3 regions of the Peribacillus sp. YIM B13477 genome follow, and region 1 is predicted to be linked to each of the others. Evidence: riboswitches for the same ligand, from Rfam matches in the RefSeq annotation. Region 1 holds a riboswitch; each other region holds the start of a gene.

Region 1 (11,028 bases):
TTCATACTCCTAAACTTTGATAGAGCTGGCCTTTCCATCCTCACCACTTCCATCTATGGTAAAACGGGAAAATATCATTCCGATAAAAAAACTCTCTTACCTCCTGCCCACATATTGACACAGTTAAAGCACGATTTTTTTTCATTATACGAATGGTAAATGTACGGTCAACCTATAATGGGCTCGATAAGATATAAATCATGAAGTAATCATTTGATTGAATCGCGTTTCGATAGTTCTAAAACCCATTTCTAGAATGTCATGAATCGGTTCCAACCGGTGGTGTAAAGCTAGTAGGAAAGGGAAATCCATGTTATGTGATTTATAATTATGAAATAGATCTCTACCGTTTTACTCCACTCTCCCTTAGCGGGAATTTTACAAAAGCCTATAGGAGCCCCTTACGTCAAAAATGGCCAGCCATTAACGGAAATCCAATTCGACTGACTTTATTACAAGCATGACCTGTATGCATTCGCCTACCTCCATATAATTGACTTCCCTCACATGATAGCTCAATCACCTTTTGCACCAATTCTTCTCTCTTAAAGCATTTTTCCTACGTACGATAAGAAATGAATAGCCCTCGATTTGTCGTTTATATTATCCATATAGATAGAATAAAGGACTCATGCTATAATTTAGTGCGTTAAAAAAGAAATGAACACATATAAAAGAAAGAAGGAATGTTTCTTTGAATACATCTGCATACAAAAAGGAATGGTTCGGCAACGTTAGAGGAGATGTTCTATCGGGAATTGTCGTTGCCTTGGCATTGATTCCGGAGGCGATTGCCTTTTCGATCATTGCTGGCGTTGACCCAATGGTTGGTCTATATGCCTCATTCTGCATTGCCATCGTCATCTCCTTTGTTGGCGGAAGGCCGGGAATGATATCGGCTGCCACGGGCGCAATGGCACTCGTCATGGTCGACCTTGTTAAAGATCATGGCTTGAACTATTTACTTGCTGCTACAATATTGACTGGTTTGCTGCAAATTTTACTAGGGGTTTTAAAAATCGGGAAATTAATGAAGTTCATTCCGAAGCCGGTCATGACTGGTTTTGTGAATTCTTTAGCCATCTTGATTTTCACGGCACAGCTCACCCATTTCGTGGGCGAAACATGGATCATGTATGTCATGACAGCCGTTTCATTAGCTATCATTTATCTTTTTCCGCTGATCACGAAAGTCATACCTTCACCACTTGTCGCCATCATATTCATGACGATCGTTGCAGTTACCACGGGGGCTACGGTGCGGACGGTTGGGGATATGGGGCAATTGACCGAAGCGCTTCCGATGTTCATGCTTCCAGACATCCCTTTGACCTTTGAAACTTTGACGGTCATTTTCCCTTATTCCATTGCCCTTGCGTTTGTTGGACTGCTTGAATCGTTATTGACGGCTCAAATTGTCGATGAGATGACTGACACGGACAGTAATAAGAATAAGGAAGCCAAAGGTCAGGGGATTGCGAATATCATCGCCGGATGTTTTGGCGGCATGGCAGGATGTGCGATGATCGGCCAATCCGGTATCAACATTAAATCTGGTGGAAGGGGCCGGCTCTCGACATTTGTAGCGGGCGCATTCCTTATGGTATTAATCGTGGTATTGAATGATGTCCTTATCAAAATACCGATGGCTGCACTTGTCGCAGTCATGATCATGGTTTCAATCGGGACATTTGACTGGTCTTCCCTAAAGAGGCTCACTAGAGCTCCTAAGTCGGATGCAGCCGTGATGATCGTGACGGTCCTCATTGTCCTTTATACACATGACTTATCAAAAGGGGTATTTGCCGGAGTGCTTTTGAGCATGATTTTCTTCTCGGCTAAAATTTCTAAAGTGGCAGTAGAGAAAACGGCAGACATCCAGGCTAAGAAAATCACTTACCGTATCAGCGGACAAATATTTTTCGCTTCTGTCCAGGACTTTATTTCAAAGTTCGACTTCAAGGAAAAAGCCGATGCAATCGTCATCGACTTCTCCCATTCCAAGATCTGGGATGCTTCGGCAGTCGGTGCTGTCGATACGGTTATTCTTAAATATCAGCTCTTGGGAATACCTGTCCAAGTCCAAGGACTCGATGAAGAAAGTTCGACATTGCTTGAAAAACTTGCCACCTCAGAAAGTAAAATATCTTAAAGAAGTAAAATTCTGCTGAATAGAAACTTTTCAAACCGACAAAATAGATAACATGAATCATTTCCTTTTGAAAGGAGCGAAAAGCATGACACCTGAGCAGGATTATACGGCAGCAAATCTGTCACCGGATTTATTGAATGAACTGAAAAGCTTTGAAAGCAAACTTGGCGAGGAAGCCAATAAAGAATTGATTGTCATCGCCTATGAAAAAGAAAAGGAATCTTTAAATTAAGAAAAAAGACTCAAACACCCTTAATGGGATGGTTGAGTCTTTTTTTGAATGTACAGAAAAAGGGTGCCCATGTTTTTAATGAGCAACCCTTTTCCTGTATTATTTGCTGAATACGTCGGTTAAGACCGGCACGATTTGTTTTTTACGCGATACAACGCCTTCCAAGACGGCGATGTTATTGTTTAATGAAACGTCATATGCCTTTTCAACCGCATATGCCGCTTTACCAAGGGCCAAGGCAACGGAATCATTAGTCAGGATATCCGTTACGACGAATAGGAACAAGTCCAATTCCTTCACTGCGATGACCGCTTCAATCGCCGCTTCCAATTCAGCTTGCTTAGCAAGGACTTCGTTCGGGTCAACAGCATTGACCTGTGCTATTTCCACTTTAGCCATTCCCATGGAGAATTCCTTTGCATCGAGAGTGATGAGCTGGGCAATCGTTTTGTCGCTCAAGTCAGCTCCTGCTTTTAACATTTCCAAGCCATATTTTTCTGCGTCGACTCCCGCAATGGCAGCGAGTTCCATTGCTGCTGCAACGTCCTGCTCCGTGCAAGTCGGGGATTTGAACAATAAAGAATCGGAAATGATGGCAGACAGCATAAGACCTGCGATTGCTTTAGGGACTTCAATTCCGTTTTCTTTATAAATTTTATTTAAAATGGTTGCCGTACAGCCAACTGGTTCCGCACGGTAATATAATGGATCGCTTGTTTCAAAGTTAGCGATACGGTGATGGTCGATAACTTCCAACACACGGACTTGGTCAATGTCTTCAGCGCTTTGCTGGCGTTCGTTATGATCGACCAGGATTACGCCATCAGCTTCCCCTGCAACTTTTTCCACAAGACGGGGAGCATCGAATTTGAATTGGTCCAATGCATATTGAGTTTCACCATTCACTTCACCCAGACGAACTGGTTCAGCGTTGATACCTAGCTGTTTTTTAAGATCTGCATAAGCGATTGCTGAACAGATTGTGTCTGTATCCGGGTTTTTATGTCCAAAAACTAATACTTTTTCCAAGATTTTATCCCCTTTTTCATAAATATTTTTTCCGCGAATCCCCTCAGTGCAATAACGGAGAGCCACCTTTACTAGACACTTTATTTTAACACAAAATCCCGTAAAATCAGCGCTTGATTTATCCATTCCCCCATAAAATCTTTCATTCCCCCACCCTCTTCCATCACTTTGTCAATAGATAAGGGTTGGTTTTTTTCAAATATATTAGTTGAATTATCATCGTATATGGCTTACGATAATATAAGCAGAAATACTAGATATTGATTACATAAACAATTCCAATAACTATATATAGAATTTTTATAATCCAAGGTGCCAGTGATGGCTGAAAAGGGAATCCGGTGTAAACCCGGAACTGTCCCCGCAACTGTAAATGTGACGAAATGAGAAAACCACTGTATAGCTCTCTATACGGGAAGGACTCAAAGTAGGATGATCATGAGTCAGGAGACCTGCCTTGAATTTTTCACGTTTCTTATTCTTCGGGGATTGAGATGATGAAACGATAGTATAACGGCTATTTTTTCATGCCTCTTTTATTCTATCGTTTGATCCGCTCAATTCTTTGGGCGGTTTTTTTATTTTAGCGGAAGTTAACAAGGAGGATTATTAATGACTCAAACATATAATGACACAGAAGCGAAATCCATCCAGCTTGAGATGTTATCGAAGGAATTCGAAGGCCGTCTCGATATGGAAAAGTTCAAAAAGCGTTTTACAAAATGGCTTGATCGCAAAAGTGACTCAACCGAAGAGCAGGCATCAAAAAAACTGATTCAGCTCGCTCTTGAAGGCGTGGATATCGATGCTCCGGATTGGACTTTCGTTGCTGCAGCAGAACTGTTGAATACAATGTATAGGGATGCACAAGCCAATCGAGGTTATGAAGGCAAGAGTTATGGTCCATTCTATGAGCTGATCACAGAACTCTCCCAGCTATCGGAAGGTCAGCGTTATCCCATTTATAAACCAGAACTGCTATCTTCATATACAAAAGCGGAAATTGAGGAATTGGGATCGGTGATCGACCCGGAAAAAGATAAATTATTCTCTTACATAGGCATCTACTTATTGAATGACCGTTATCTGGCCCGCCCAAAAAAGGACAAGGTCTTCGAACTGCCGCAAGAACGTTTCATGATCATCGCGATGGAAATCATGCGAATGGAAAAAACGGAGCACCGCCTGCAACTGATAAAAGAAGCATACTGGGCCATGTCCAACCTTTATATGACCGTTGCGACTCCTACACTCTCCAATGCAGGTAAAACACATGGACAGTTAAGCTCCTGCTTTATCGACGCAATTGAAGATTCCATCGACGGAATCTACTTATCAAACTACGATGCGGCAAAAGTATCTAAATTCGGCGGCGGTGTCGGTCTTTACGTCGGTAAGGTTCGCTCGCTTGGTTCCGATATCCGCGGTTTCTCTGGAAACAGTTCCGGCACGACGCCCTGGATTCGACTATTCAACCAGACAGCTGTAAGTGTCGATCAATTGGGTCAACGTAAAGGTGCCATCGCGATTTACTTGGATGCCTGGCATAAAGATATCATGAGCTTCCTCGATTTGAAGACTCAAAACGGCGATGACAGATTAAAAGCACATGATATTTTTACAGGTGTATGCATACCGGATTTATTCATGGAAGCTGTACGCGACAGAAAAGAATGGTATCTTTTCGATCCGCATACCGTTAAGCAAACCCTTGGATTTTCACTTGAAGATCTTTATGACGAAAAGAAAGGCGAAGGAAGCTTCAGGAATCATTATGCACTTGCTGTCGAGGCCGCAGAAAATGGCACGCTTCCAAACTATAGCTTTGAAAAAATCAATGCGATGGACATCATGAAAAGCATCATGATTTCTCAATTAGAAGAAGGCGTACCGTATATGTTCTACCGCGATGAAGTGAATCGGAAGAATCCGAATAAACATAAAGGTATGATTTATTGTTCTAACCTTTGCACGGAGATTGCCCAAAACCTAAGCCCTTCGACGATCACGGATGAATATGAAACAGAAGATGGAGATGTTGTTGTGGTTCGTAAAAGCGGGGATTTCGTTGTCTGCAACCTTTCATCCATTAACTTGCCCCGAGCGGTGGGCAGCGACGTTCTGGAAAGATTGATTCCCATTCAGATCCGTATGCTGGACAATGTCATTGATGTGAATAATCTTCCTGTCAAACAAGCATCCATCTCGAACAAACGGTACCGTGCAATTGGTTTAGGAACGTTTGGATGGCATCATTTACTTGCCACACAGAATATTTATTGGGAATCCGATGAGGCTGTTCACTATGCAGATGCTTTATACGAAAAGATCGCTTACTTAACTATCAAGGCATCCAACGAATTGGCCAAGGAAAAAGGATCTTACCCATATTTTGAAGGTTCTGATTGGCATACAGGGGACTATTTCGAACTGCGTGACTATACAGATCAAAAATGGCTGGATTTAAAAGCAGACGTGCAGGAGCACGGAACCCGTAATGGCTATTTAATGGCGATTGCCCCCAATTCATCGACAGCCAAAATCGGTAATTCCACGGATGGAATCGATCCTTTGTATGAAATTGAATTTTACGAAGAAAAGAAGAACTTCAAATTCAAGGTGACCGCACCAGGATTGACGCCAAATACGTATGAATATTATAAAAAGACGCGATTCAATTTGGATCAACTGGAAAGCATCAGGCAAAATGCAGCCCGCCAACGCCATATTGACCAAGCAATCAGCTTTAATCTGTATGTACACAATACAATCAAAGCGAAGGTCCTGTTGGATATCCATTTAACGGCATGGGAAAGCGGGTTGAAATCAACGTATTATGTTCGTTCGACGTCTTCCGAATATGACAATGCCTGCGAAAGCTGTTCAAGTTAACGTCAATCATGACCCAGTAATCTATTCTTAAAGGAGTTTTCCCGAATGACCAATCATATAAAAAAAATTCGGATGCTCGAACCGACGCATCCAACAAAGGCAACCGGTGTTTTCAAAGGAGAAGCTTCAGGCTTCCTCCTTTGGAACGATATACAGTATGAAAAATTCTATGATACCTATACACAGCTCATCAATAACTTTTGGAAGCCTTCGAGCGTGAACATGATTCAGGATAAAAAGCAGTGGGGCGAATTGGATGAAGATATCCAGGACGCTTTTCTCGATATCCTTACGATGATTGCCGGAATGGACAGTCTTCAAACGCCCACTTTAGTAGAAATCCTTCGGTACATCAAAGATCCGGCGGCAAAAGCTATCCTGGCCAACATGGCCCAGCAGGAATCGATCCATAATGAGTCTTATTCCTATATCCTTGCTTCCTTGATTCCAGTAGGCAAGCAAAAACAGCTTTTCGACCGCATCAAAGAACATCCTGAAGTGATTAAGCGTAACCAACCGATCGTTGATGCTTATCAAACGTTCGTGGACGACCCCAGCCCTCAGCATTTATTCGAGGCACTGATCCATTCAACGAACCTTGAAGGGATTTATTTCTATCTGGCTTTCGCCTTTTATTATAATCTAGGACGCCAAAATTTAATGACCGGTTCAGCTACGATGATATCCTATATTCATCGTGATGAAATGGTCCATTTCGATTTCATTGGCATGCTCGTTCAAATCTTGATGTATGAATATCCTGAGTTAAATAATGAAGAAAACACGAAGTTCATCTATACAACGATTGAAAAGGCAGTCGAACTCGAAAAGGAATGGTCTGAATATATGCTCGAAGATATCCAAACGAAAGCCGATCTCGATTTGGAAGAATTCAATGAGTACATCGAATATATCGCCAACAAACGGTTACGGATGCTAGGCCTTGAAAACTTGTATAAAGAGTATGGCGAGAACCCGATGCCATGGATCAAAACGTTCGATGATGAATCCATCGGCCTTACCAAAACCGATTTCTTCGAACAGAAGTCAAGGACTTACAGTCAAGTAAATGCCAGCAATGGGTTCGATGAGCTGTAAAATTGCCATTGTCTATCATTCTGCCGGCGGCAATACAAAAGCGCTTGCCGAAGCCCTCGCTGCCCTTTTACCTGAGGCTTTTCTATATCGAATGAATGAATTCGATTTACGTACATTGCCGGATTACGATGCCTTGATCGTCGGCACCTATACATGGGGCAATGGGGAGCTTCCCGCTAAATCAGCTGCCTTTTATAAAGAACTGGAACAGTTGCCTATTGCTCGCCTGAAAACGGGAGTCTTCGGCACTGGCGAAACCAACTATAATCATTTTTGTGGGGCGGTCGATCAGTTCCGGGACATGCTATTTGCCAAGAGCCAGTTATTGGTGACATTGAAGATAGAACAGATGTATCAAGAATCAGACCTGCACAGACTTCAAAAGTTCGCCTCGCTATTCCAGAACTGACTGAAAGGGGATATGCGTTTTCGCATATCCCCTTTCAGTGTTTTTTTTAAAACTCGGCTTCCTTAATCATAGCAACGGTAAGCATGAAGTATAATGGAAGAAAAAAGAAGATGATATCCATTGACTGAGAATATAACCCAGTTCCTGCCTGTCCTTTTCATGCTAGTGCTTGTCGCATTCGTTATATTCATCGTATTTTTCCTGTCAGGGCATTTTAATCGTACTAAACGGATCGAAGAAAAATTGGACAAAGCATTAAAGGAAATCGCCGAAAAAAAGGAAAAATAAAAAGACTCCAAAATCGGAGTCTTTTTTTTATATGCGTTCAATTATTTTTGAACGTTAGCAGCTTGTGGTCCACGAGCGCCTTGCTCGATTTCGAAAGAAACTTCTTGGCCTTCTTCAAGCGTTTTGAAGCCTTCACCTTGGATAGCTGAGAAATGTACGAATACATCGTCTTGGCCTTCAACTTCGATGAAACCGAAACCTTTTTCTGCGTTAAACCATTTTACTTTACCTTGTACCATGATAGTTCCTCCTGTGTTTGGAAAAATCCATTTTATTACTATTTTTGGTTCTGGATAATGTTTCAAGAGGAATCCTATTACAGTAAATCCTTCTATCAAACTTTTCCGAACAAAAATAATTACTCATATTATATCATGGAAAATCCTAAAAAAACAAGATTATCGCCGTAAATCAACCGACAAATTATCCTAAAATTCTACATATTCCTCTTCTTGCTTTGTCGGAAGCCTTCGTCCAATAAGTAGCGCTCCGCCTCAACCGGACTTTCGAAACATTCCTCAAGATTCGACCCTGAATAAACATTCCAAAGCAGGTCTTCCTTTTGAAGTGTAAGCTCTTGCTTTTCAGGGCCAATCCATGCCCCTTCCAACCTAGCGAACTCGTTTTCTTCTTCTTCGATTTCAGCCGGGGGTTCAGATAAGTAATCCACGCTTCTTTGGATCAATTCTTTTAATTCGGCTTCATTATAGTCACGTATATTGATAAACCCTTTACGGTCAGTGTCTTTTTTTCTCATATGCCCTGCGTAAACGAACCCATTTCCATTGGGATGCAAGTGCTGAACGACGATCTTTTTCTCCTGGACGCTACCTGGATAATGGAAGTTCACACGTCCCAATGAAACGTCTTTTCGCTGTAATTCCGGAAAAGTTTCAATGATGCTCAATTTTTCTTCAAATGTTAACAAATTTCTTCCTCATTTCATTAGTTCATATTGTTTGTCGATTATAACACAGACTGATTAGAAACAATAATCCCCCTCTTCCATTATAATGTAATGAAAAGGAGTGATAGGATTTGATCATGAGAATTCGGGACCTGGAATCAGACTATGGCCAGCAGCTATTTAAACTGCAGAAAGAAGCCTATAAGGTGGAAGCGGAAATGATCGGTTTTGCCGATATACCTCCTTTATTGGAAACATATGAACAATTCATACATTGCCATGAAACGTTTTTATGCTATTTAAAGGGTGATGCCTTAGCTGGTGCCATATCTTTTACTAAAGAGAATGGCCAAATGCTAATTTGCCGAATGGTCGTCCATCCTGATTATTTTCGGCAGGGTATTGCGGACGCATTGTTGCATGCTCTTCAATTACATGTCGACTGGGAAAAAATTTCCGTTTCGACCGGTAAAATGAACCTTCCAGCACGAAACCTTTACGAAAAAAACGGATTCACCCATAAAGAGGACGTAGAAGCCGCACCTCGCCTATCCATAAGCATTTACGAAAAACAGCATTCATTTTATGTATGTCACGATAAAAAGCATAATGAATGAAATGACAATGATTACGGCAACCCATAGCCAGGCCAAGGTCATATTCCCGGAGTCCATGGCGATATAAATTGCGGTCGGTATGGTTTGTGTCTGTCCAGGAATGTTTCCGGCAAACATGAGTGTGGCCCCGAACTCCCCCAACGCACGCGCAGAACTCAAGATGGTACCTGTGACGATCGATTTGACCGCCAATGGGAAGGTTACAAACAGGAATAACCTCCACTCCCCGGCCCCGTCAACCCTTGCTGCATTTTCAATTTCTTCATCTATACCTTCAAAGCCCGTTTTAGCGGATTGGTACATTAGCGGAAAAGCTACCACGGTAGATGCAATGACCGCAGCCCACCAGGTGAACATCAAGGGCTGGTCAAAAACCCTTTCAATGAATTGTCCCGGCAGTCCATTCTTGCCAAAAATCACGATCAATAAAAAACCAATGACGGACGGCGGCAAAACAAGCGGCAATAAAAACGCTGTTTCCAACAGGACTCTTCCCCTGAATTGCTTTTTAGCCATCATTCGCGCCAGGAAAATTCCTAAAATGAAAACAAGGATACCCGCTAGTCCCGCTACTTGTATCGATAGCCTGACTGGTGACCAAAAATCCCCTGTCATGATACTTCTACACCACTATTAAATATCGGCATATGCAGGTCCTTATTCGGTTTCATTACCCAAACCGTTTCTTTTTCATTAAAGGCAGATTTCATTTCATTTTCTCCCTTTCCTTTTAAATAACATTTAAGTTTATTTTTCTTGACATCTTGCTGACACAAAGAAACGTTAAAGTAAGAGTATCACAAATATAAAAATAATTTCATTCCAATAAACTTGAAAACTTTGAAGGAGTCGATTTTAATGGTAACAATTTATACTACTCCAAGCAGTTTAGCCTGTCGTAAAGCAAAAGCTTGGCTTAAGAAGAACGAAATTTCCTTTAATGAACGTAACCTATATTCCCAACCTCTTTCCATAGAAGAAATAAAAGAGATTTTACGTAAAACGGAAGGCGGGACAGATGAAATCATCTCAACCCGTTCAAAAAAATTCAAAAGCCTGAATATCGATATAAATAATACACCGCTTAATGATCTTTGCAAACTTATTCAAGATAACCCGGATTTACTTCGCCGGCCAATCATTTTCGATCATAAGAACTTGCATGCAGGATATAATGAAGAGGAAATGGGACGCTTCCTTCCAAGGAAGGTCCGTCATGTACAATTATGGCGGGCAATCAGCCAATTAGCTTAATTAGTTAGCATTCTGCATAATAAGAGGGTTGTCCATTCCCAGGACAACCCTTTTTTATATTTGATCCGCATTTTCTATGACAATCGTAAAGATGGTGCCTTGTTCATTGCTATCCTTAAGCACAAGATCTCCCTTTTGCGCTTTTGCGAG
Region 2 (11,028 bases), on a different contig from region 1:
TCATTTCGCCCTGGGCTTGGTAATAGATTAGCTGCCCGGTTCCTTTCTCTTCATTAATGCGAAGGTGGAAACTGATGGGTGTGCTTTCGATCGACCCGCTGGAATCCCTTTGGATGACCTGGCATAATAATTCACCGCACTCATCTTCATAAAGGAAGTCATATCGAAGGTCGAAAACGACCTTTTCAATTTGGGATAGTAATAATTTTTTGATATTCATAGCATACTCGTCTCCTTTATATATGTATCTGGTACAACGGCCATTTCCTCCCTGAAAATGGTAGATGGCATCCAAGCATTTTTATTGTCTAAAAAGGTTGGTTTGGATAAACTAATTCATTAGGACAAGAGATTACGGAGGATGTAACAGGATGAGTGATGCAATTCAAGTGAAACAGCTTCGGAAGGAATTTAAGTCGGCATCAAGCCGTTCAGGGCTAAAGGGTGCCTTCCGGGATTTACTTACCAGAAATTATAAGGTCGTCCCTGCCGTCAATGATATCAATTTTACTGTAAAAAAGGGTGAGATGGTAGCTTATATCGGGGAAAATGGTGCAGGGAAATCGACCACGATCAAAATGCTGACAGGTATTTTGGAACCGACAGCAGGCGAAATCACGGTCAATGGCATGAATCCACATAAAGAGAGGGAAAAGTTCACTCAGACTATCGGAGTCGTATTCGGTCAGCGCTCACAGCTTTGGTGGGATATTGCGGTTCAAGAATCGTTTAGGCTGTTAAAAAAGGTCTATAAGGTAACGGATGAACAATATAACGATCATATGGAACATGTCATCAAGACGCTTGATATCGGTCCTTTGCTGGACAAACCAGTGCGTAAACTCTCGCTTGGTCAGCGAATGCGCTGCGAGCTTGCGGCAGCCTTGATCCATAATCCGCCTTTGCTGTTCCTGGACGAGCCGACAATTGGACTTGATGTGCTCGTGAAAATGAAGATTCGTGAGTTCCTGAAAGAAATCAATGAGAAATATAATACGACAATCCTTTTGACCACCCATGATTTAGGGGACATTGAAGCATTATGTGAGCGTGTAATCATGCTTGATGAAGGGCAAATCATCTATGATGGGGAATTGCAGAGTTTAAAAGATAACTGGGCTGAGGAAAAACAGATCCATTTTCAATTCATCGAGCCGATCGCATTGAAGGAATTGCAATCATTAGCGCTCCCATTTACCGCTAACTGGGTTCATGATGAGAAAAATCAAACATACATTGCCTTGTTGAAAGAAGAAAGTGATCATATTTCACAGCTTGTTTCAGCAGTCGTATCTCATTTTAAAATAAAGGACATCAAAATTCATGAAACGTCCATTGAAGAAATTGTTCGCAACATTTACGAAGAAGGCACTGTCTGACTCTCTTATCATTAAGAAACAACGTGTCTATCAAGAAGGGGGAGGGCCATGGGGAAGTATCTTGCCATGATACGCATGCGTTTTTTGATGATGCTTGCGTATCGAACGGATTATTATACCGGCATTTTAATTTATAGCATTAATATCGGTGCTTATTATTTCTTATGGAATGCGATATATGGAGAAAAAAGCTCCATCGAAGGACTTTCAGGTATGCAGATGACAACCTATGTTGCGGTTGCATGGATGGCGCGCGCTTTTTATTTCAATAATATTGACCGCGAAATCGCCACTGAGATTAAAGACGGCAAGGTTGCCATTGAGATGATCCGGCCTTATAACTATTTAGGCATGAAAACGATGCAAGGACTTGGGGAAGGGATATTCCGTTTTTTCTTCTTCTCGATTCCGGGGATGCTGCTGGTAGCTTTCATTTTTCCTATTGAATTGCCGCACGATCCGGCTGTATGGGGGATCTTCGGCATTTCCTTGCTGTTCAGTTTCATCATCAATACACAAATTAATTTATTGACGGGAATCACTACCTTTTTCTTATATAATAATGCCGGATTAATCCGCGCTAAAAGGGTTATCATTGATTTATTTTCCGGTCTGCTGCTGCCCATCAGTTTCTATCCTATATGGGCGCAGGAAGTGATGAAATATTTACCCTTTCAAGGGATCAGCTATGTACCAAGCATGATTTTTACGAACGGTTACAGTTCAGGCGAAATTGGCATGGCGCTTTTACAGCAGTTAATTTGGTGCATCATTCTCATAATACCGATTCAGCTTTTATGGATAGTCGCAAAAAAACAGCTGATTATTCAAGGAGGTTGACGGGATGTTTTATGTATCGATGTTTTTTCAATATGTGAGTCAATATATGAAGACAAGACTGCAATATAGAGCCGATTTCTTCATGGAAATCCTATCTGACTTGCTCAATCAGGTCGTGAATCTGGTATTTATCTTGGTCGTTTTTGGACATACGCAATTTTTAAGCGGCTGGAGCCGTGAAGAAATCATATTCATTTATGGGTTTTTCCTTATCCCATTCGCCCTTTTTTCGGCCTTTTTCAACATCTGGGATTTTAATGACCGCTATATCGTCAAAGGTGAAATGGACCGGATATTAACAAGACCGATACATAGCCTGTTTCAAGTCATTTTAGAAAGAATCGAGCTTGAAGCGTTATTTGGTGTTGTGACCGGTTTGATCATCATATTCTATTCGGCGATTTCATTGGATCTTCAGCTTGCGTGGTATGACCCGATTCTTTTCATCATTTTTGCAATAGGCGGGGCACTTGCATATGCAGCCATATTCGTTGCGATAGCAAGCATTGGGTTCTGGTCGGATGCGAAAACATCCATCATGCCAATGATGTACAATATCGGGAACTACGGGCGCTATCCTGTTGATATTTATAATAAGGTCATCCGTTTTGTCCTTACATGGGTGCTGCCATTCGCGTTTGTCGGTGTCTATCCGGCATCTTATTTCCTAAGAAAAGAAGAGTGGTATGCATATGCATTTGCCACACCTGCAATTGGGGTTGCCTTTTTCGTGATATCCGTTTTCATATGGAATCAGGGAGTGAAGAGGTACCGCGGAGCAGGGAACTGAAAGAACCCCTTCAACAGCATTCATGTTGAAGGGGTTTTTGTTTAGTTCCGTTTTTTCTTTCTTTCAATATATCTAGCTTGGGCTTGAACATATTGCTGTTTTTCCTCTTCCGTTTCCGGGATGACCTGTGGTACGTTTGTCGGCTTACCGTCTTCATCAATGGCAAGCATCGTTAAAAAAGCGCGTGCCGTTAGCTGTTTTTCACCTGTTAGTAGGTTCTCACGTTCCACTTTCACGAATACCTCCATTGATGTGCGATGAGTACAGGTGACATAAGCTTCAAGGTTGATCGCGTCCCCTGTTTTGATGGGGGCCAAAAAATCAAAAGAGTCGCTTGAAGCAGTCACAACGGGTTTTCGACAATGTCGCATAGCGGAAATGCAAGCTATTTTATCAACATAGGCCATTACTTTTCCGCCAAAGATGGTATTATGATGATTTGTATCCGGTGGAAAAACAAGGTCAGTTAAAAAAGTCCGTGACTGCTGTGTTGGATGAGCAACGTTCTTTTCAATCATTTGCCTGCTGGTTTACTAAAAGTTTTTTACGGACGACTTTTGCTGCTTCGACCATGTTTTTCAGGGAAGCGACGGTTTCCGGGATACCCCTTGTTTTCAGGCCGCAGTCGGGATTGATCCAAAACTGGTCTTTATCCAATACCTTGATGCCTCGTTCAATCATATCGACCATTTCTTCCACTGCCGGCACACGCGGGCTGTGAATATCATACACCCCCAGGCCAATGCCTTTTTCATATGTTTTTTCCTCGAATGCGGAAGCGAGCTCCCCATGACTGCGGGATGTTTCGATGGAAATTACATCGGCATCGAGGGAGGAGATGACATCCATGAAACTATTGAAGTCGCAATAGCACATATGCGTGTGAATTTGGGTTGTATCCTCCACGCTAGATGTGGATATCAAGAATGAATTCACTGCCCAGTTCAAATACTCGTCACGATCGCTTTTTTTCAATGGCAGACCTTCTCTAAGTGCAGGCTCATCAACCTGAATCATTTTAATTCCAGCAGATTCCAAGGCAATGACCTCTTTTTCCAAAGCGAGCGCAAGCTGATAGCAAACATCCTCCCTGGAAATATCATCACGGACGAAAGACCAGTTCAAAATCGTAACAGGACCTGTCAGCATTCCCTTCACCGTCTTCTTCGTCAGTGATTGTGCGTATACACTTTCCCTGACTGTCATCGGTTCGATGAAATGGATGTCGCCGTAGATGACTGGCGGTTTCACGCAGCGGGATCCATAGGACTGTACCCAACCCTTATCTAAAAAGACGAATCCGCCTAATTTATGGCCGAAGTATTCAACCATATCCGTCCGTTCGAATTCCCCATGAACGAGAACATCCAAACCGATTTCTTCTTGGATTTCGATCCACCTGCCGATTTCTTCGTTAACGAATGTTTCATATTGCTTGGTTGTCCATTCTCCTCTATTGAATTTCCCGCGTGCTTGTTTAACTTCAAATGTCTGCGGAAAGCTGCCGATCGTAGTCGAAGGGAGAAAAGGCAATTTGAAAAATTCCTGTTGTTTTTGGTAACGGTCTTTAAATGGAAGCTGACGGCCGGCGGTCCCGTTTTTAACCTTTTCGACATTGGATTTTACAGACCCGTGATTTCGGACATTTGAATTGGCTAACGTTTGAATCGTAAATTTATTGGCATCGACTTTTTCGGCGATCGCTTCAATGCCTTGATTATTCCCTTTGACCAAAAGTGTGATTTCCTCAAGTTTTTCATCAGCGAAAGCAAGGGCCTCTTTCACTTCTTTTGAAAGGGCGGTTTCATTACGAACGGTCACCGGGACATGAAGCAGGGAACAAGAGGGCTGTAGCCAGATTTGGTCCTCGGCTACCTGTTTCTTAAGTGTCTCGATCAATTCGATTTTTTGGGATAAATCAGATAGCCAAATGTTTTTTCCATCAATCACACCTGCTGCAAGCACTTTGTCCTTCGGGAAACCGAATGCCTCAAGGTTACTTAAATTCCTCCCTTTATCATGTACAAAATCAAGACCGATCCCTTGGACTTGTAATTCGATGACTTCTTGGTAATGTTCCACCGCATCAAAGTATGTTTGTAGCATGATGTTCAGGTTTGGTGCTGCTTCATTCAGTTTTTCATAGAGGTAAGTAACGGTTTGCATATCATCTTTGGAAATGGATGAAACAAGGGAAGGCTCGTCCATTTGAACCCACTTCACGCCTTCTTGCTCCAACTCTCGCAGGATTTGCGTGTATAGGGGAAGCAGTCTCAGGATGATGCCAGGGATTTCTTGTTTATTGAAGCCTTTTGAAAGGGAGAGGAAAGTATAAGGTCCGATCAAAACGGGCTTCGTTTCGATCCCTAGCTTTTCCTTGGCTTCCCGATATGCTGTAAGTGGTTTATTTTCTGTTAAAGTAAGCTGTGCCAGTTTTAATTCAGGGACAATATAGTGATAGTTCGTATTGAACCATTTCGTCATTTCTGAAGCGACTTCATCATTGTTTCCCCGGGCCATTGAATAATAAACGGAAAGGGGGACACTTCCGCCTTCATAAGCTGAATAACGTTCAGGAACAAGACCGAACATGACGGACATATCGAGCATTTGATCATAGTAAGTGAAGTCGTTGACTGGGATGATATCAATGCCTCGTTGCTTCTGTTTTTGTAAGTTGCCTAAACGGATGGCTTTTAGTTGTGACGTAAATTCCGCTTCATCGATTTTACCGGACCAGAAAGCTTCCAATGTACGTTTCCATTCACGATCTTCCCCGATTCGAGGGTAACCCAAACTGCTGCTCTTCAAAATTCCCATCCTCCTACATTCAATTGATCGAACAATAAAAAAAGCATTCCTAACCGTCAAAAAAGAAAGTTAGAAATGCTTAAAATAAAGAGGCATGCAAAATGCCCCTTACAATTATAAGGTCCCTAACACCTCCCTATCTCCCGTAGGTTAAAACAGTGTTGTCGAAATAGGCAGGTCTCCTGACTTAGGGAATATCATTAGCGGCTGGCCTTCCCGATCCGTTGATCAGTGGCAAATTGATTGACGCTAACATTCCCATTACAGTGGCGGGACCGTGCCGGAATTACACCGGACTTCCCTTTTAATCCTAATGAAAATTAGGAACCTATTTCCACATATGAAATTTTGCAAAACCTGCATTGTTAACTGTTTGCAGGTCAAAGATTTATAAAATAAAAACTATTATAAAAATTTAGGCAATCTTAACATATCCGACCAAAAGGGTCAACATGGAAAAAGAATTAGGGAAAGTTTCCGTTTAATGCGTTTGTCGGTGATAAGGCTGATTCCTAAAAAGAATATATTGTTTGGACAGGGAGTATGTATAGAGGAAGTGGCGTTTTGAAATGGGGCGTGGGGGATGACTTTCTACATCTTGATTGCAGGGATCATTTTTTGCATGGTGATGAGCATTCGTACGTTATTTCTTGTTGAGTCGGGAGGAAAGAAGTTTTCTCTTGAGGATATGCTGTGGCTTGGCAATTTATATGCGACGATATTAGTTGGATTTGCACTGATATATTTATTATACGAGCTTCAGAATCATTCGGTGATTCTTGATATGGGCAATCGGTTGGATGGGACTTTCTATGAACAATTGAAGACTTCTTTTTATTTTAGTGCGATGACGATGTTTTCTGTAGGGTATGGAGATATAGCCCCGATTGGCATGGGCAGGATGATAGCTACCATTCAGGCCTTCATTGGGTATACACTGCCGGCAGCGTTCGTGATTCGGACGGTGATCGATCTGGAGCAGAAAGATAGGAAGGATAAATGAAAGTTGTGTTTCTTTCGATTATTGGGTACTCTTACCATAATGAAAGAAATGGAGGGTTCAATATGACTGTTAAAATTGGAGAAAAAGCACCTGATTTCAAACTCCCTGCAAACAATGGTGAAATGGTTTCCCTATCGGATTTTAAGGGGAAAAACATTGTTTTATATTTTTACCCAAAAGACATGACGCCAGGTTGCACGACGGAGGCCTGTGATTTCCGGGACCATAATGAGCAATTCGAGGAACTGAACGCGGTCATCCTTGGTATCAGCCCAGATCCAGCGGCACGTCATGAAAAATTCATCGAAAAACATGGACTGCCTTTTCTGCTGCTGGCTGACGAAAATCATGAAGCGGCTGAATCATTTGATGTTTGGCAATTGAAAAAGAACTTCGGCAAGGAGTATATGGGCATTGAACGTTCAACTTTCCTCATTGATAAGGCTGGAAATGTAGTCAAAGAATGGCGTAAAGTAAAGGTTAAAGGCCACGTCGAAGAAGCGCTTGAAACTCTTCGCGAACTCGAAAAATAAGGGATAGGCAGATGAGGGATGAGAGGATAACGAAGCTTGCAGCCAGGCTGATTCATCATTCGATACAATTACAGCCTAAAGAGAGAATCCTCATACGGGGGCATATCAACACAAAACCATTATTGAAAGAGTTGATTGATGAAATATACAGAGTGGGTGCTTATCCATATGTGGAACTCGAGGACGATGAGATAAGCCGCCACCTGTTACTAGGGAATGTGAAGGAGCAGCTTGACACAGCTTCACAATGGGCCTTGAAGAAATATACGGATATCGATGCGGTCATCATCATCACTGGGGAAGAAAACAATGCCGAAATGACTGATGTTCCCATCGAGAGGCACCGTCTTCAAGGGGAGGCCATGAATTCCCCTACACTTTTTTATGTAAACAACCGACGTTGGGTCTTACTTAATTATCCCACCAAGGCATCAGCGCAAAAAGCCGGCATGACCTTCAATAGGTACGAAGACTTTCTTTTGAACGTATGCACAATGGATTACGGAAAAATGGAGGCGGCTTTGAAGCCGTTAAAACAATTGATGCAACGTACTGACAAAGTCAGGATCGTTTCACCAAGGACAGATTTGACCTTTTCCATCAAAGGCATGCCGGCCGTCATATGTGCCGGAAAAAACAATTTACCGGATGGGGAAGTATTTACGGCACCCATAAAAGATAGTCTCAATGGAAGGATATCCTTCAACACACCCACAACCTATGAAGGAATCACCTTTAGTGACATAGAATTAAACTTGAAAAAGGGGAAAATCATTAAAGCGACTTCCAATCGTGACCCTGAAATGAACCAAATTCTGAATATTGATGAAGGGTCCCGGTTTATAGGGGAGTTCGCTATTGGAATCAATCCATACATATTGGAACCTATGGACGATATTTTGTTGGATGAGAAAATAAGCGGGAGCCTGCACTTGGCTCTTGGACTTGCCTATGATGAAGCGGATAATGGAAACAGGTCATCGATACATTGGGATATGGTCTTGATCCAGCGTCCGGAATATGGGGGCGGTGACATCTATTTCGACGACGTCCTGATCAGAAGGGATGGCTTTTTTGTTTTGCCGGAATTACATGCATTAAACCCAAATTCTTTAAAATAAAGCCTTTTTTAATAAGGATGAGGCTTTTGTCCAACTCAAAAAGGGGACACCAGAATATGCTTTATTAAGGGAATACCTCCTCAGAGAAAGTTGCGCGGGACACATAGAGCCCGTGTTTTTTTATGTTAATTAAAAGGGGGAGATATACATGTTAGTACTTTCGACTGTCATTCCGAATGAAGGTATCCAAACGGAAATGATGAAAGCTTTTCCTGATTTGAACTTCATTTATCAAAAAGGATGGGCCGCTTCGTGAAGCGGAAATCTTAATTACATATGGTGAAGATTTAACTGAAGAAATCATTGAGAAAGCAGCGAACTTGAAATGGATCATGGTCATGAGTGCAGGGATGGAAATAATGCCATTTAAAGCCATCGAGGAACGAGGCATAATGGTGACCAACGCAAGAGGCATTCATAAAATCCCGATGGCCGAGTATACGATAGGGATGCTTTTGCAATATGAAAAGAAATTGAAGCTGCTTATGAAGAATGAAAAGGAAGAATTGTGGGATAGAAAGATTGAAGTAGGGGAATTGAATGGCAAGACCATGCTCGTAATGGGCGTGGGTGCAATTGGAGGGGAAGTGGCTTGTCTTGGGAAAGCCTTTGGGATGAAGACGATAGGAATGAACCGGAGCGGGAAAATGGTGCAATCCATCGATCACCTTTATGACCTGGATCATTTAATGGAAGCCAAACCGCGAGCCGATTATATTGTATCGTCCTGCCAAGTACGGATGAAACGAAAGGCCTTCTGCAAAAAGAACACTTCAAAGCCATGAAAGAATCTGCAGTATTCGTGAATATTGGCCGCGGCGACCTGATTAAAGATGAAGTGCTGATCGAAGCCCTGGATGCCGGGGAATTGTCTCATGCCATCTTGGATGTATTTGATCCGGAGCCTTTAGGAAAAGGGCATCCGTTTTTTGGAGGATGGAGAATGTTACAGTCAAATCGCATCTTTCAAGTGAAAGCGGAGAATATTTACCAAGGACCATTGCCCATATTCGAAAAAAATATGCGTGAACCTGAAAGCTGGAAAAGACTTCACCAACGTAATCGACTTATCTAGGGGATACTAAGTTTCAATGCAAAAATGGGAAAGAATCAAGTCTTCATGAATAAACTAAAAAAGAATGGTTAAGCCATTGAATTATTGACAAATTCAACGTATAAAAGGTACACTATTTATAAACATTATAATTTAAGAATGCATACTTAATGAGAAAAAGAGGTGGATGACGGTGTCTGAAGTTCAGTTAAAAGAAGCGTTGGATTCCTTAAAAGATACCGGTGTAAGAATAACTCCTCAACGCCATGCGATACTTGAGTATTTGATAAGCTGCATGTCCCACCCTACCGCTGATGATATATATAAAGCGCTGGAAGGCAAGTTTCCGAATATGAGTGTGGCAACAGTTTATAACAACCTGCGTGTGTTCCGTGAGGTAGGTTTGGTAAAAGAACTTACGTATGGGGATTCTTCGGCAAGGTTTGATTTTGTGACGACGAATCATTATCATGTAATTTGCCAAACTTGCGGTAAAATTGTGGACTTCGATTATCCTGCATTGGATGAAGTCGAGCATTTCGCAGCACAAGTCACTGGTTTCAATGTTAGTCACCATCGGATGGAAATCTACGGCGACTGTATGGATTGTGCGAAAAAAGAATCGCATTAAAAAAAGTTCCTCCACTTGGTTGGAACTTTTTTTCATGTTTATGAAGAAATGATACAATTGTTAAAGCCTTCTTGAAAGGGAATTCAGCTAATCGACTTAATCATGCAGGCTTTTCCGGTTATATTTTTCATTGAATTCTTCGCCTTCCAACTTTTTGTCAAGTGTCAATGGTTCTTCACAATGCATGCAAATATCTACACGTCCTAGTATTTTTGTAGGTTTGCTGCAGTTAGGGCAGACAACCTGGATCGATTTTGTAGAAAGCATTCCAATCCAGAAATAAACCCCTGTGCTTGCGATTATGAATAAAAGGCCCAGCCCCATGAAAATCGTCATGACAACAGGATGTGTTTTGAAGAAAAGCCCAAGGTACATTACGATAAAGCCAATGAAAATCAAACTCAAAGCAAAAGTGCGTATTTTATTGATTTTACTAGAATATTTAGCCATGGATTGTCCCTCCTAAAATATAACTTTAACTATAACATAAACAATGGATGGAACAAAAAAGAAATAAAGGATACATATTACTTTTGTTGAATTGGTTTGGGGTAAGGGAACTAAGCAGGAATTTGAAGAGTTTTGTCGAAAATCTAAAAAAAAGGTTTTGGAGGAATTTATGATGGAAGATATCCTTCGCCCGATTTATCAAGAGCGAGCAAGTTTAAAATCTACACTTGGAATCTTGTTAGTAGAAAAAAGAGATGATAATAGCCCGATTACCGATACGTTTGACTACATCCTTTTTGTAATTGCAGACGAAGCAGAAGAGGCCGTGTTTTTAAAACATTACACATACCAGGATAAAAAGGCGGCCCTGCATATCGTAAAGGAAGACCAATTAAAAGAATGGCTCCTATTAGGCA
Region 3 (11,028 bases), on a different contig from region 1:
CTTAAATCTGATCTTTCCTGCAGTAGGTTGTAATAGACCATTTAAATGGAGGAATAAAGTCGATTTGCCAGCACCATTATTGCCTAATAATGCAATTTTTTTACCTTGTTGGATCGTTAGCGAAAGTCCTTTTAAAGCGAAGGTTCCATCTGCGAATTGATGGGTGAGGCCTTCTATATGAAAAATATGCTCGTCCATTGTTGGGTTGCCTCCAATTTACAAATATCCATTAATTAGGATTAAGCTTCCTAGTATGACAATCGCGATCAGCCAATTGCGTGAGGAATAGGTGTAAGTATCCTCGATATAGGAAAGGTTCTCCTGATAGCCTCTTGCGTTCATGGCCATCGTCAACTGTCCAGAGCGCTGCAATACTCCTAAAAATAATGATGAAATTAGTAATCCGAGAGATCGAATGCCTTTCCTAAACGAACCATACCCCAGCCGTGAAGCTTGTGATTGGTGAATGGCCAAAGCCGTATCTAAAAAAATAAAGATGAATCGATAGGTCAATTCTATTAAATCGACCAATAACGAAGGCACTTTAAGTTTTCGCAGCACGGATAGGATGACGGTAATGGGTGTAGTTAAGGTAAGGAAATATAAACAGCTGATGCTGCAGAATACGACAGTGATCAAATTTGCCACCGTACCAAAGCTGTCATCGCTGATGAATATTTGCCAATTCCCGATCTTCCAAGACCACCATGTATTCGAAATCGAAGTGAATTTACTAGTGAAAGAAAAAAGGATGGTAATGGTTCCTGATAGTATAAAAAATCCCGGTAATAGAAGTAATTTAAGATAATAAGAAAGCGGGATTTTTGCCGCGAAAATGATTAAAGCGCTCATCACCGTAAAAGTGATGAGCGAAACGGCCATATCCCTTACCGTTAACGAAAACAGCAAAAGAGAGAGTGCAAAAACCATCTTTTCCAACGGATGTACATCCTTCAGCCCATTGAAATAGGCATATTTATCAATGAGTAACATGCTTCGATTTTTCGGCCAATTCTTGTTTGGTTTGCTTATTCCTTTGTCTCATCACACCAATGAAGTATCCAATGAAACCGGCTCCGATTGCAGCTTGAAGCGCAAATAATAAACTTTCGGTTTCTGCACCTGGCGGCTCCCAAATACTGTTGAACCATGGCTTGTATTCCGGATGGATCTTAGTGATGGCTTCCTCAGCTTCGCCGTCGGCACCGCCAAATTCCGTTCCTTGTTGGGTGATTAACGGTAAGGTTGCAAGAATGACAACCAGGAAAAGCAGCAGTAAACTTTTTTTCATTTTAACGGGCCTCCTTAGATAAAACTCGTAGCAATTTCAATTCGCCTAGATTGTATTTTTTCAAGAAATTCATTACGACGACTGTCAATAACCCCTCACTGATGGCCAAGGGAATTTGGGTCAGGGCAAAAATTCCTGCAAATTTACTGAAAGAGGCCATGAATCCTCCTACCTCGGAAGGGAAAGCAAGAGCAAGTTGAACAGAAGTTACCACATAGGTGCCCAAATCCCCAAAAGCAGCTGCCAAGAATACGGCAAGTGAAAAAGACCATCCCAATTTAGTTGCGCCCTTGAAGACAAAGTAAGCAATGAAGGGTCCGCAAACGGCCATGGAGAATGCATTGGCCCCTAATGTCGTCAATCCTCCGTGTGCCAGTAAAACAGCTTGAAATAACAGAACGATGGAGCCGACCACACTCATGGCCAACGGTCCGAATAGTATGGAACCTAAACCAACTCCGGTAGGGTGCGAAGAACTTCCCGTAACGGAAGGAATCTTTAGGGCCGATAATATAAATACAAATGCGCCCGATAGGCCAAGTATCATTTTTGTTTCTGGGTTTTCCCTTACTTTGGACCTAATGGACCGGTAACCCAAGATTAAAAATGGAAGCGTCACGGCCCACCAGAATATAGCCCATTCTATGGGTAAAAAGCCCTCCATGATATGCATGGCCAATGCCCGTTTCGGGACAAAAAGCAGTAAAATGACAAAATAAATAATTTTCCAATTGGTTCTTTTCATTCTTTCTCCTTTCAACACTTTTAATTGTTCTGATCAATCTTGAGAAGAAAAGCGGCGCCCAAACTAAAAAGCACTTCTCTCAAAGGAAAGAAGTGCGTAATGAACAGGAATTTTGCAGCATGAACCAACCATGGGCCATTTTGCCTGATCCGCACGCCCATCCTCGTAGGCTGAAACAGTTTCACGCTTCATGGCAGGTCTCCTGGCTTTGGTTCATCATCCCATTACATCCTTCCCATCTCATTTGACAGTGGATTAAAGTTAACGTAATGGAACTTCCCTTTACAGTGGCGGGACCGCTCCGGATTTTCACCGGCTTCCCTTTTAAGCTGAATTCCGAGAAATTCAACACCATGAAACTTATGTAATTATTTAGAAAATTCTCGTATAGTGTACCATAAAGAAATAATTCCAGCTACACTATCTTTTTTTGGAGGCCGAAATTTGTTGCGAGGAAAGGATTGTAACTGGTTTTACACGTTTAAACTTTTCTAAACAGTCGGAATAAACTATTGAATTTTGACAAAGTTGTTATATGATAGATTAAGTTAGTTGGAAATGTATAATAAAACCAAATATTTCATTTTAAAAGTGCCCTTGTGTGAATAAGCAAGGGATAATAGGGAAATCGGTGAAAATCCGATGCAGCCCCCGCTACTGTAATCGCTGATGAAATTGTCGATAGCCACTGGCATTATGCCGGGAAGGGACAAAGTAAAATGAAGCGTAAGCCAGGAAACCTGCTTTTAAAATTGCATGATACTTTTCGGAGGGAAAGGTAGAAGGACTATGACGATTTTGGGAGGATTTGGCATGCTTGCCTTTGGCTCCTCATTCATATAGTTTTTCTAAAACCTTGACTCTTATGTTAAGGTTTTTTATTTTGCCTTTTCCCTGAACTCAGGAGGAAGAAGATGACTACTTGGAACTTGACGGGTACAAATACGCATCTGTTGATTTGTAATGGGAGCAGCTGCATGAAAAAGGGCGGGGAAGAAGTAACCCAAGCGATTCGCGATGAAATTGCTTCAAAAGGGCTGGATCTGAAAATCCATACAACGAGGACACGCTGTAACGGAAGATGTAAGGATGCCTGCGTTGTGATTGCCTATCCCCAAGGAAACTGGTATCGAGTGGAAACGCCTGATTTCGGTCGGCAGATCGTCAGTAATATCGATGAGGGTGAGTTTGTTCCACAGATGATCTATCAGTACAATGACGGGGAAATGACCCCTAATCCGGATTTTCCTGCTCATACGGGTATTTCAAAGAACAAAGCGTAAAAGGAGATGTCTTAATGAGTACAAACGGTAAATTATTCGTCGTGGGGTTTGGGCCCGGGAATTTTGAACACATTACCAAACGTGCCGTCGAAGCCCTTCAAGAAAGTGACTACATCATTGGTTATAAAACTTATGTTGAACTCATTCAGGGACTGCTAACAGATCAAACGATCATTAGTACGGGGATGACTGAAGAGGTATCACGTGCACAGGAAGCAGTGAAACAAGCGGAGCTGGGAAAGAAAGTGGCGGTGATTTCCAGTGGGGATGCCGGAGTTTACGGAATGGCAGGGTTGGTTTATGAAGTATTGATTGAAAAAGGCTGGAAAGAAGAAACTGGAGTGGGCATTGAAGTCATTCCTGGCATCTCAGCAATCAACTCATGTGCGTCTTTACTTGGGGCGCCCGTCATGCACGATTCGTGTACGATCAGCCTCAGTGATCATTTAACTCCTTGGGAACTGATCGCTAAAAGGGTTGAAGCAGCTGCAATGGCAGACTTTGTCATTGCACTTTATAATCCGCGCAGCGGCAGGCGGACCCGGCAAATTGTTGAAACACAGAAGATTCTCCTTCGCTACCGCTCGCCGGATACACCTGTCGGGTTGGTGAAAAGTGCTTATCGCGATAGGCAGGATATTGTCATAACCAATTTGCAGGATATGTTGAATCACGATATTGGAATGTTGACAACCGTCATTATCGGTAATTCATCCACCTTTTTATATGATGACAAAATCATCACACCAAGAGGCTATCAGAGAAAATATACGCTGAATTCGGAAAAGCAAACATTGAAGCCGCATCAGCGACTGCAAAAAGAAGCGGAACCGTGGGCATTAGATCAAGAAGCCTTAACCGAGTCCGCTGGAGGAGTTGGATTACTTACAAAAGCACCAGAAAAGAAGCCAGCTTCCTTTGAAATGGCAATGGAGGCTCTGTCAAGAGTCAAGGGTCAAGCCGTTAAGCAATCCATTCAGACGATTGTTCAGCAAAAAATGGAGTCGGTATTTGAACTTGCCGTTAGTCCAGGTGTGGCGAATAAACAATTCACTCCCAAACAAATGATGACACTTGCGGAAGTTGTCGGGGAAAAGGGAACGATGGAATATACACCAAATCATAAAATCGTCTTAAAGATCCCGACAATGGATCCGGAAGTCATTACAGGGAAATTGCAATCAGCTAACTTTCTTTTGTCGCCGATTGGGGATGTACTGACATTAAAAGCCTGTGATTTCTGTGATGGTGAAAAAGCGGAATCCATTCCTTATGCGGACGAAATACACCGGGTGCTTGGCGGAATGAGCATGCCCAAGGAACTGAACATCGGTTTTAATGGGTGTGGGATGGCTTGTTATAGTGCTGTGATGGATGATATCGGGATTGTCTTCCGAAAAGGGAAGTTCGACTTATTTCTTGGAGCTAAACCGGTTGGAAGAACAGCCCATCCGGGTCAGCCGGTAGCGGAAGGCATTGAACCGGAACAGCTTGTAGAACTGATCACGGACATTGTCGGCGAGTATAAGCAAAATGCCCATCCAAATGAGCGGCTTTTTAAATACTTCAAACGTTCGAAAAAGATACAGAATTTTTCTTATCAGGACATCGCTCCCAAAATAAACATAGAGCCTGCGCCTTGTGAAGACTAATCAAGAGGGGGAAAGTAAATGAAAGCAGTTTTGTTCGTAGGACACGGAAGCCGGTTGGCTTCGGGAAATGAAGAAGTCCGTCATTTTATTGAAAATATGATTCCGGCAATGGACGGGCGTTTCCTAGTGGAAACGTGCTTCTTGGAATTTGCGGCACCGAATATATCCAAAGGAATTGATAATTGTGTAAAACGAGGGGCTACTGAAGTTATCGTCATACCGATCATTTTGTTGCATGCAGGACATTCGAAGTTACATATCCCAGCTGAAATAGAGGATGGGAAAACCAAGTATCCAGAAGTGAAATTCACATATGGCCAAACGATCGGGGTCCACCATGATGTATTGACGATCCTGACAGACCGTCTTGAGGAAGCGGGATTCGATACGACCTCTGAACATTCTGAGACAGCGATATTGCTAATTGGCCGAGGTGGCAGTGATGCTGATGCCAATAGTGATATATATAAAATTTCACGATTATTATGGGAAAAATTAAGCGTTAAATGGGTCGAAACAGCCTTCATGGGTGTAACGGACCCACACGTGGATGAAGGTATTGAACGATGCATCCGATTAGGGGCAAAAAAAATTGTGATGCTGCCATATTTCCTCTTCACTGGGGTGTTGATGGAAAGAATGGAGGAAATGCTGAAAGGCTATCAAGAGCAATATCATGATCGAGAATTCATATTGGCAAAGTACTTTGGATATCATCCAACCTTACAGAACATTCTGCAAGAACGAGTAATTGAAGCCAGTGAAGGCAAATCAAGCGGGGCGCGTGATTTGGAAAACTATCGTAAACATGTCGAGGTACATGGACATGCTCACCATCATCACAATCACGACCACGACCATGATCATCACCATGATCACAATCACGACCACGACCATCACCACGATCATGATGGGCAAGCGGTGGGGACATCAAAATGATTTTGTTCTTGGCGGGTACAAGTGATGCAAGGGAATTAGCGATTGAGATGCAGCATGTGGGGTACAAGGTTTTGGCAACTGTTGTAACCGAATCGGCTGCCAAGAGTTTGCAGGATGCAGGGATATCCACCCGGATTGGCCGATTATCTGCAGAAGATATGACATCTTTGATCTCTGCAAAAGGTTTTCAGGCTGTAGTCGATGCAAGTCACCCATTTGCCGAAGAAGCATCCAAAAACGCCCTTAACGGAGCAAAGATAGCAAATGTTCCTTATATTCGTTATGAGCGTGAAAGTCAACGGTTTCAGAATGATAAATTGATAGTTGTCCGTGATTATGAGGAAGCTGCCAAGCTTGCCGCAGAAAAACGGGGAGTCATCATGCTCACGACCGGAAGTAAAACCCTAGCCGTGTTTGCAAAAGAATTGGTGGGGCTCGAGAATACCAGAGTCATAGCGAGAATGCTGCCACGCATGGACAATATGGAAAAATGTGCGCAGCTGGGCATTGAACAAAAAAATATCGTTGCGATTCAAGGGCCATTTTCCAAAGAATTAAATAAAGCTCTATATGAACAGTATGGGGTCACATTGATGATAACGAAAGAAAGCGGCAAGGTCGGTGCGGTTGATGAGAAATTGGAAGCCGCGTTGGAATGTGGAATAGAGACGATCATGATATCTCGACCGGATGTCGACTATCAGAATGTTCATTCCAGTTTTGAACATGTCATTGCCGAGTTGAATAATCAATTAAAAGGAAAATAGGAGGAATGCAAGATGGATTTTAAAACGGATTTTAAACCGCTAACGGTAGACCCTGACAAAATATATGATTATAGTTTTTCAATCATTGCTGAAGAAATGGGCAATCATGATTTTTCTGAAGATGAATGGAAGATCGTCCGCAGGGTCATTCATGCTTCAGCGGATTTTGAATTGGGAAGAAGTGTCATCATCCATCCAAATGCCATTCAAGCTGGTGTGGAAGCCATTCGCAAAGGAAGGCATGTCATTGCTGATGTGCAAATGATCGAGAGCGGTACAGGCAAAAAAAGATTTCAAAAACACGGCGGGGACGTTCATTGCTATATTTCAGATCCGGATGTGATGGTCGAAGCAAAACGTTTGAATACGACAAGGGCAATCATTTCGATGCAAAAAGCTGTAAAGGAAAATGAAGGGGGCATTTATGCCATTGGCAATGCACCTACCGCTTTACTTGAGCTCATTCGCCTTATTAAAGAAGGGATTGCAAAACCGGACTTAATCATTGGAATGCCTGTTGGGTTTGTTTCTGCAGCAGAATCGAAAGAGGAACTCGCTAAGATCACAGAAGTTCCATTCATTACGAATATTGGTCGAAAAGGTGGAAGTACTGTCACTGTTGCCGCATTGAACGCGATTTCCCTTTTAGCTGATAGTTAAAAAACATGGAAAAGAAAGTGAAAAAAGACCCCTCACAAATGCGTCATGGATATACGACGGGAGCATGTTCGACAGCCGTGACCAAAGCGGCATTGACTGCATTGATCACGGGGGATGCACTAGAGGAGGCAACGATTTCCTTGCCCATCGGCCGAGATGCCACTTTCACTATTGAGAAATATGAAATATCGGAAAATGCGGTTAGTGCAGAAACGGTTAAAGATGCCGGAGATGATCCCGATGCCACACATCTGGCCCATATTATCTCTACTGTCAGCTGGTCCGATGCACCTGGGATTATCTTGGATGGAGGGACCGGAGTTGGTCGTGTGACCAAACCCGGGCTTCCCGTTCCTGTAGGGGAAGCGGCTATTAATCCTGTACCGCGCAAAATGATTTTAACCACTGTGCAGCAAACATTGGAAGAATTTAAGATCAATAGAGGAGTGAAAGTCGTCATCTCCGTACCCGCAGGTGAAGAAATAGCGAAAAAGACATTAAATGGCCGCTTGGGGATTGTGGGAGGCATTTCCATTTTGGGAACAAGGGGCACTGTCGTCCCTTTTTCCAGTTCCGCCTATATGGCAAGTATCGTCCAGGCTATCAGTGTCGCCAAAGCGAGTGGGTGTGAGCATCTAGTCTTAACGACTGGCGGGCGCAGTGAAAAGTATGCAATGGGCCTTCTTCCAGACTTACCTGAGGAAGCCTTTATTGAAATGGGTGATTTTGTGGGCTTCTCACTTAAGCAGTGTAAGAGGCAGGGAATTAAAAAGGTATCACTGGTCGGCATGATGGGAAAATTCTCCAAAGTAGCCCAAGGTGTGATGATGGTGCATTCAAAAAGTGCCCCGGTCGACTTTGGTTTTCTATCGGAAATAGCCCAAAGCGTCGGAGCTGAAGATGATCTTGTTCTTGAAATCAAGAATGCAAACACAGCGTCACAAGTCGGGGATATGATGTCAGCCATTAATAACTTTGACTTTTTTAATAAACTATGTGAATCCTGCTGTCACTCTGCCATTAACCAGGTGAAGGGCGGCATTGAAATGGAAACGGCGATTTATTCGTTGAAAGGACAATTACTGGGAAGGGCTGTTGGAATTGAGTCAATCGATTAAATTAATTGGGATAGGGGATAACGGTCAGGAAAGCTTACTGCCTCAATATGCCCAATGGATAGAAGAAAGTGAAGTACTGGTCGGAGGTGAACGGATCTTATCCTTCTTTCCGAACTATTCTGGCAAGAAGATTGTCATAAAGGGCGGCTTGAAAAAGGTCGTGGAGCAACTGCAGGATGAAACTCGTCCAACGGTTGTCTTAGCTTCCGGTGACCCACTGTTTTATGGAATGGGAGGCTATCTTTCCAGCAAAATCAACATGGAGGTTTACCCATATTTCAGTTCGATTCAGCTTGCTTTCGCAAAAATGGGGGAAAGCTGGCAAGATGCCTTTCTCGTCAGCATTCATGGCCGCAGCATGAAAGGGCTGGCCCAAAGAATTGATGGGAAAGCGAAAGTAGCCTTACTTACAGACAGTGAAAATAGTCCTAATCAACTGGCTAAATATCTCCTTTCATTCGGAATGACTGAATACCGGGCATTTGTGGCTGAAAACCTTCAAGGAGAAGCCGAAGAATCTGGCTGGTATGAACTAGATGAAATGACGGAGCGGGAATTCTCTCCCTTGAATGTCGTCATTTTGAAAAGAAAATCAGAAGGTCCAAGCTGGTCCTTGGGGATAGAGGATGAAGAATTTTCGCAGCGTAAGCCGGACAAAGGCCTCATAACCAAAAAGGAAATTCGAGTATTGAGTCTGCATGCGTTGAAGCTAAGGAAAAACAGCATAGTTTGGGATGTTGGGACGTGTACGGGCTCAATGGCAATTGAAGCGGCCAAGCTTGCATCCGAAGGCCAAATCTTCGCAATTGAAAAAAATGAGCCTGATTTAGAAAACTGTTATCAAAACCAACGTAAATTCCGTACCGATATAACGGCGATTCATGGAAAAGCCCCGCAGGGATTGGAAACTTTTCCGGATCCTGATGCAATCTTCATTGGCGGGACCGGCGGCGAAATGGCAGAGCTGATCAATACTTGCTGCAAACGGCTTAAAGTTGGCGGCAGGATCGTTCTGAATGCTGCGACGATCGAGAATCTTTACCGGGCTAATGAGGCATTTGCTGAAGCTGGTTTTCACACTTCCATCATGAATGCGCAAATCTCCAGAAGTAAGCCAATATTGGGAATGAACAGATTTGTACCTCTTAATCCGGTTTATATCATTACTGCACAACGAAAGGAAGACATGAATGAGTAATCTTGGTACATTATATGGCCTTGGCGTGGGCCCGGGCGATCCAGAGCTAATTACAGTAAAGGCATTTCGCGTGATTCAGGAATCTCCGGTCATTGCGTATCCAAAAAAAAGAAAAGGGAGTAAAAGCTACGCCCATCGCATTGTTGAAGTTTACATTCGTCCTGAAGAGAAGGAGATGCTGGGCCTTGTTTTTCCGATGACGAAAGATCAAGCCATCTTGGATCGGGAATGGAATGGAACGGTTGAAAAGGTTTGGCAAAAATTAAATGAAGGAAAAGATGTAGCTTTCGTTACGGAAGGCGACCCGCTTTTATATAGTACGTTCATACATATGATGAAATTGATGCAGGAGTTGCATCCTGAAGTCGAAATCAAGACGGTCCCGGGCATTTCTTCCTTTAATGGATCAGCGTCAAGGCTGGGCATCGCTTTGGCTGATGGTGATGATCATGTTGCGATAGTTCCTGCAAGGGATGATTATGAAGCGATGAAGAAGGCGATCGAAGATCATGATGCCGTGGTGTTCATCAAAGTGGCAAAGGTCATCGATTTAATGATTTCCGTTTTAAAAGATTTGGACTTACTTGAAAAGGCCTCGGTTGTAACCAAAGTCACTTCCGATGAAGAAGTGATTTGGAAAGTGAGTGAATTGGAAGGACTTGAACTAGAATACTTAACATTGATGGTGGTGAGAAAATGAAGATATATATTGTAGGGGCCGGCCCGGGTGATCCGGATTTGATTACTGTAAAAGGATTGAACATTCTCCAAACGGCCGATGTGATTTTATATACGGATTCATTAGTGAATGAAGAATTGATTGCTAAGGCAAAACCCGATGCTGAGGTGCTAAAAACGGCTGGAATGCATTTGGAAGAAATTGTTGGCATCATGGTCGATCGTGTTAAAGAAGGAAAGATGGTTGCCAGAATCCATACAGGGGATCCTGCCATGTACGGTGCAATCATGGAACAAATTGTCCTATTGAAGAAAGAGGGTATTGGTTATGAGGTGATCCCTGGAGTGAGTTCGGTATTCGCCTCAGCAGCAGCAATAGGAGCAGAACTGACTATCCCTGATTTAACCCAGACACTCATATTAACGAGGGCTGAAGGACGAACACCTGTTCCTGAATTTGAAAAATTACGTGATTTGGCTAGTCATCATTGTACGATTGCCCTTTTCTTGAGTGCGACCTTGACAAAAAAAATCGTTAAAGAACTTCAGGAAGCAGGTTGGAAGGATGAAACACCGGTCGCAGTCATTCAACGGGCAACATGGCCGGACCAAAAAATTGTCCGTACCACATTAGTGAACTTAGATGATGCCATGCGTCAAAACGGTATCCGCAAGCACGCGATGATTTTGGCTGGAT

What was found. A riboswitch is a leader RNA that binds a small molecule or an ion and turns the genes downstream of it on or off. The one in region 1 is predicted to bind cobalamin.
Region 2: another riboswitch for cobalamin. It lies ahead of metE (5-methyltetrahydropteroyltriglutamate--homocysteine S-methyltransferase); the one in region 1 lies ahead of ACFX4H_RS10120 (ribonucleoside-diphosphate reductase subunit alpha).
Region 3: another riboswitch for cobalamin. It lies ahead of ACFX4H_RS16860 ((2Fe-2S) ferredoxin domain-containing protein); the one in region 1 lies ahead of ACFX4H_RS10120 (ribonucleoside-diphosphate reductase subunit alpha).

The regions. Positions count from the first base shown of each region.
Region 1 is NZ_JBHZPD010000002.1:697,790-708,817, forward strand. Features, by position in the region: gene ACFX4H_RS10105 (SulP family inorganic anion transporter) at 695-2,152, shown strand; gene ACFX4H_RS10110 (hypothetical protein) at 2,238-2,384, shown strand; gene ACFX4H_RS10115 (manganese-dependent inorganic pyrophosphatase) at 2,484-3,413, opposite strand; cobalamin riboswitch at 3,707-3,887, shown strand; gene ACFX4H_RS10120 (ribonucleoside-diphosphate reductase subunit alpha) at 4,026-6,305, shown strand; gene ACFX4H_RS10125 (ribonucleotide-diphosphate reductase subunit beta) at 6,351-7,403, shown strand; gene ACFX4H_RS10130 (flavodoxin domain-containing protein) at 7,375-7,812, shown strand; gene ACFX4H_RS10135 (hypothetical protein) at 7,933-8,100, shown strand; gene ACFX4H_RS10140 (cold-shock protein) at 8,142-8,339, opposite strand; gene ACFX4H_RS10145 (hypothetical protein) at 8,537-9,028, opposite strand; gene ACFX4H_RS10150 (GNAT family N-acetyltransferase) at 9,145-9,624, shown strand; gene modB (molybdate ABC transporter permease subunit) at 9,586-10,239, opposite strand; gene spx (transcriptional regulator Spx) at 10,483-10,878, shown strand; gene ACFX4H_RS10165 (HAMP domain-containing sensor histidine kinase) at 10,933-11,028, opposite strand, start outside.
Region 2 is NZ_JBHZPD010000014.1:885-11,912, reverse strand. Features, by position in the region: gene ACFX4H_RS24460 (hypothetical protein) at 1-220, opposite strand, end outside; gene ACFX4H_RS24455 (ABC transporter ATP-binding protein) at 372-1,379, shown strand; gene ACFX4H_RS24450 (ABC transporter permease) at 1,428-2,219, shown strand; gene ACFX4H_RS24445 (ABC transporter permease) at 2,224-3,009, shown strand; gene ACFX4H_RS24440 (acyl-CoA thioesterase) at 3,051-3,527, opposite strand; gene metE (5-methyltetrahydropteroyltriglutamate--homocysteine S-methyltransferase) at 3,520-5,829, opposite strand; cobalamin riboswitch at 5,976-6,167, opposite strand; gene ACFX4H_RS24430 (potassium channel family protein) at 6,404-6,823, shown strand; gene bcp (thioredoxin-dependent thiol peroxidase) at 6,886-7,356, shown strand; gene ACFX4H_RS24420 (aminopeptidase) at 7,368-8,477, shown strand; partial or broken gene ACFX4H_RS24415 (D-2-hydroxyacid dehydrogenase) at 8,708-9,552, shown strand; gene perR (peroxide-responsive transcriptional repressor PerR) at 9,719-10,162, shown strand; gene ACFX4H_RS24405 (YgzB family protein) at 10,259-10,612, opposite strand; gene ACFX4H_RS24400 (nucleotidyltransferase-like protein) at 10,785-11,028, shown strand, end outside.
Region 3 is NZ_JBHZPD010000005.1:194,696-205,723, reverse strand. Features, by position in the region: gene ACFX4H_RS16885 (energy-coupling factor ABC transporter ATP-binding protein) at 1-198, opposite strand, end outside; gene cbiQ (cobalt ECF transporter T component CbiQ) at 217-993, opposite strand; gene ACFX4H_RS16875 (energy-coupling factor ABC transporter substrate-binding protein) at 980-1,291, opposite strand; gene ACFX4H_RS16870 (energy-coupling factor ABC transporter permease) at 1,293-2,036, opposite strand; gene ACFX4H_RS16865 (hypothetical protein) at 2,100-2,228, opposite strand; cobalamin riboswitch at 2,212-2,407, opposite strand; cobalamin riboswitch at 2,609-2,798, shown strand; gene ACFX4H_RS16860 ((2Fe-2S) ferredoxin domain-containing protein) at 2,951-3,319, shown strand; gene cobJ (precorrin-3B C(17)-methyltransferase) at 3,334-4,971, shown strand; gene ACFX4H_RS16850 (sirohydrochlorin chelatase) at 4,990-5,910, shown strand; gene cobK (precorrin-6A reductase) at 5,907-6,677, shown strand; gene ACFX4H_RS16840 (precorrin-8X methylmutase) at 6,690-7,337, shown strand; gene ACFX4H_RS16835 (cobalt-precorrin-5B (C(1))-methyltransferase) at 7,343-8,455, shown strand; gene cbiE (precorrin-6y C5,15-methyltransferase (decarboxylating) subunit CbiE) at 8,439-9,653, shown strand; gene cobI (precorrin-2 C(20)-methyltransferase) at 9,646-10,353, shown strand; gene cobM (precorrin-4 C(11)-methyltransferase) at 10,350-11,028, shown strand, end outside.